DNA from 2 places in the Streptomyces sp. NPDC047853 genome. Region 2 is predicted to be linked to the other one. Evidence: predicted binding sites of a transcription regulator. Region 2 holds the regulator's gene; the other holds the start of a gene.
What was found. Region 2 encodes HrcA, which represses chaperone genes, less so after heat shock. Its sites were predicted from a motif close to TTNGCACTCNGNNNNNCNGAGTGCNAA; they were not measured.

Region 1: the regulator HrcA is predicted to act here: its motif matches at 1,145-1,171, upstream of groL (chaperonin GroEL).

What each region holds. Positions count from the first base shown of each region.
Region 1 covers NZ_JBIDCI010000003.1:140,752-142,935, reverse strand. The annotation lists gene groL (chaperonin GroEL) at 1-982, opposite strand, end outside; gene ACGF5T_RS07545 (cold-shock protein) at 1,322-1,525, opposite strand; gene ACGF5T_RS07540 (MoaD/ThiS family protein) at 1,965-2,184, opposite strand, start outside.
Region 2 covers NZ_JBIDCI010000005.1:326,514-328,697, reverse strand. The annotation lists gene ACGF5T_RS12930 (MBL fold metallo-hydrolase) at 1-466, opposite strand, end outside; gene hrcA (heat-inducible transcriptional repressor HrcA) at 629-1,645, shown strand; gene dnaJ (molecular chaperone DnaJ) at 1,646-2,184, shown strand, end outside.

The DNA.
Region 1 (2,184 bases), on a different contig from region 2:
TCTCGTCCTTGGTGATGACGACCTTGCGGGCGCGGCCCAGGAGGTCCAGGGTCGCGTTCTCCAGCTTGAGGCCGACCTCCTCGGAGATGACCTCGCCGCCCGTGAGGATGGCGATGTCGCCGAGCATGGCCTTGCGGCGGTCGCCGAAGCCCGGGGCCTTGACGGCGACGGACTTGAAGGTGCCGCGGATCTTGTTGACGACCAGGGTCGACAGGGCCTCGCCCTCGACGTCCTCGGCGATGATCAGCAGCGGCTTGCCCGACTGCATGACCTTCTCCAGGAGCGGCAGCAGGTCCTTGACGTTGCCGATCTTGGAGTTGGCGATCAGGATGTACGGGTCGTCGAGCGACGCCTCCATACGCTCCATGTCGGTGGCGAAGTACGCCGAGATGTAGCCCTTGTCGAAGCGCATACCCTCGGTGAGCTCCAGCTCCAGACCGAAGGTCTGGGACTCCTCGACGGTGATGACGCCTTCCTTGCCGACCTTGTCCATGGCCTCGGCGATCAGCTCGCCGATCTGGGTGTCGGCGGCGGAGATGGAGGCCGTGGAGGCGATCTGCTCCTTGGTCTCGACGTCCTTCGCCTGCTCCAGCAGGGCGGCGGAGACGGCCTCGACGGCCTTCTCGATGCCGCGCTTCAGGGCCATCGGGTTGGCGCCGGCCGCGACGTTGCGCAGGCCTTCCTTGACCAGGGCCTGGGCGAGAACGGTCGCGGTGGTCGTACCGTCACCGGCGACGTCGTCCGTCTTCTTGGCGACTTCCTTGACCAGCTCGGCGCCGATCTTCTCGTACGGGTCCTCGAGCTCGATCTCCTTGGCGATGGAGACACCATCGTTGGTGATCGTGGGGGCGCCCCACTTCTTCTCGAGGACGACGTTGCGGCCCTTGGGGCCGAGCGTCACCTTGACGGCGTCCGCGAGCTGGTTCATGCCGCGCTCGAGGCCGCGCCGTGCCTCCTCGTCGAACGCGATGATCTTGGCCATGTGAAGTGGTCCCTCCAGGACTGGGGGTGATTCCTTCGGACCGCGCCCGCGCCCGCGACGGACGGCTCGCCGGCCTTGTGGTTCCTTCCCCACCCGGCCTGCGGGCCTCACCGACCCGGTCCTTCGTTGTCACTCTCACCTTCAGAGTGCTAACGCCAATGATTAGCACTCGCCCCCATCGAGTGCAAGCGCCTTCCGGGGATCGGCCCGGCGGCTCAGCCGCCCGCGAACACCGGTGCGGCCCCGCGCCGGCGGCCGCGGACAGCCCGAAGGGCCCGCACCTCCGGGGAGGTGCGGGCCCTTCGGAGAAGAACCGTTCGCTTTGCGTGGCCGGACGTCTCAGGCGCTGAGGCGAACCATGTCGGCCTGCGGGCCCTTCTGACCCTGCGAGATCTCGAACTCGACCCGCTGGCCTTCTTCGAGGGTGCGGTAACCGTCCATCTGAATCGCGCTGTAGTGGACGAAAACATCCGCACCACCGTCGACCGCGATGAAGCCGTACCCCTTCTCCGCGTTGAACCACTTGACGGTGCCCTGAGCCATGCCTAACTCCCCTATTACTGGCCCTTGCACAGATCCGCACTTCGCGGACCCGGGTCAGACCTCGCCCCCCACGACTGGGGGCGTGCGCCGGAACGCGTCGACCGCGGCTGAATGTATCTGTCCAACTGCCGTCTGCAACAGGTCAGTCGGACGAGAAATCTGGACGCACCCGGTCCGCAATGTGGCGAGAATTCGCCTGAATTCGGGTCAAGTCGGGGCACGCAAAGGGCACAAAAGCCGCGAAATACGCCCACACTTTGGCTACATCTTGTCGGGCGCCGGGCAGGAATTCGGGATTCCCGATCTTTCGGTCGGGAGCGCGTTCCCCAACTCTACCGCGCTCAATCCCATGGAATTGCCCCCTCCGCTTCTCTCACGGAGGGGGCCGTTCGATGAACGCTGCGTTATCTCAATTACCGATGGTAACGACGGGGGCGGGTCAGCCGCCGGCGACCGCCGGGATGATGGAGACGCCCGCGCCGTCGGGGGTGGCGGTCTCCAGGCCCTGCTCGAAGCGGACGTCGTCGTCGTTGACGTAGACGTTGACGAAGCGGCGCAGCTTGCCCTGGTCGTCCAGGACGCGGGCGGCGATGCCGGTGTGGTTCTTCTCCAGGTCGGCGATGACCTCACCGAGGTTCGCACCGTCGGCGGCGACCTCG
Region 2 (2,184 bases):
CGTCGGCCAGCAGCACCCGCCGGCCGTCGCCCAGGTCGAGCGGGTACACGCCGTCGACCTCGCGGTGGACGCGGACGAGCGCGTCGACCGCGTCCTCGGCCGCCCCCGCGTCCAGCCCCTCCGCCACCGCGTCCGCGCGCAGCGCCTCCCGCCCCTGTCCGCCCCGCGCGAACACCGCGCCGACGCCCGCCGCGCCGTGGACCTCCGCGCCCGCGAACGCCGCCGCGCCGAAGACGTGGTCGAAGTGCGGGTGGGTCAGCGCGAGATGCGTCACACGGTGGCCGGCGAGCCGCCGTGCCTGCGCACGCACCCGGGCGCCCTCCCCGAGGCTCGAGCCGGTGTCCACGACCAGCGCCGCGCCCGCGCCGACGACCAGCCCCGCCGTGCAGTCCCACACCGGCAGCCGGCACCGGCCCACCCCCTCGGCCAGCCGCTCCCATCCCAGGTCTTCCCAAGTCACCGTCACGACGGCGACGCTAGCGGTGCGGCACCCGCGCGCACGGCGGCGCGGCCCCGGCCTTGCCGGGGGCGTACCCCACGGCCGTACACTGGGCCGGGGAAGTCTGGCACTCGTCCACGGTGAGTGCCAGGAGGAACACCGGGCGGACGACTTCTGGAGGTGTGCGCGATGCTCAGTGAACGCAGGCTGAAGGTGCTGCGCGCCATCGTCCAGGACTACGTCGGCACCGAGGAGCCGGTCGGCTCCAAGGCCCTCACCGAACGGCACAACCTCGGCGTCTCCCCGGCCACCGTGCGCAATGACATGGCGGCCCTGGAGGACGAGGGGTTCATCGCCCAGCCGCACACCAGCGCCGGGCGCATCCCCACCGACAAGGGCTACCGGCTCTTCGTCGACAAGCTGGCCGGCGTCAAGCCGATGACCGCGCCCGAGCGGCGTGCCATCCAGAACTTCCTGGAGGGTGCCGTCGACCTCGACGACGTGGTGGCCCGTACGGTGCGGCTGCTCGCGCAGCTGACCCGGCAGGTCGCCGTCGTGCAGTACCCCTCGCTGACCCGCTCGACCGTGCGGCACGTGGAGCTGCTGGCGCTGGCGCCCGCGCGGCTGATGCTGGTGCTGATCACGGACACCGGGCGGGTCGAGCAGCGGATGGTCGACTGCCCGGCGCCGTTCGGGGAGTCGTCCCTGGCGGACCTGCGCGCGCGGCTCAACAGCCGGGTCGCGGGCCGCCGTTTCACGGACGTGCCGAGCCTGGTCGAGGATCTCCCCGAGGCCTTCGAGGCCGAGGATCGCGGTACGGTCTCCACCGTGCTCTCCACCCTGCTGGAGACGCTGGTCGAGGAGAACGAGGAGCGGCTCATGATCGGCGGCACCGCCAATCTGACCCGCTTCGGGCACGACTTCCCCTTGGTGATCCGACCCGTCCTCGAGGCGCTGGAGGAGCAGGTCGTGCTCCTCAAGCTGCTCGGCGAGGCGAAGGATCCGGGCGTGACCGTCCGTATCGGTCACGAGAACGCCCACGAGGGACTCAACTCCACGTCCGTCGTGTCGGTGGGCTACGGTTCGGGCGGCGAGGCGGTTGCCAAGCTCGGCGTGGTCGGACCGACCCGCATGGACTACCCGGGAACGATGGGAGCGGTACGCGCAGTGGCACGGTACGTCGGACAGATCCTGGCGGAGTCTTAGGTGGCCACGGACTACTACGCCGTACTCGGCGTGCGCCGCGACGCTTCCCAGGACGAGATCAAGAAGGCGTTCCGGAGGCTCGCCCGCGAGCTGCACCCGGACGTCAACCCCGATCCGAAGACCCAGGAGCGGTTCAAGGAGATCAACGCCGCCTACGAGGTGCTCTCGGACCCGCAGAAGAAGCAGGTCTACGACCTCGGGGGCGACCCCCTCTCGCAGGCCGCCGGCGGTGGCGCGGGCGGCTTCGGCGCGGGTGGCTTCGGGAACTTCTCGGACATCATGGACGCGTTCTTCGGTACGGCATCGCAGCGCGGACCGCGCTCGCGCACCCGCCGGGGCCAGGACGCGATGATCCGCATCGAGATCGAGCTGGACGAGGCCGCCTTCGGCACGACCAAGGACATCCAGGTCGACACGGCCGTCGTCTGCAACACCTGCAACGGCGAGGGCGCGGCCCCCGGCACCTCGGCCCAGACCTGTGACATGTGCCGCGGCCGCGGTGAGGTCTCGCAGGTCACCCGGTCCTTCCTGGGCCAGGT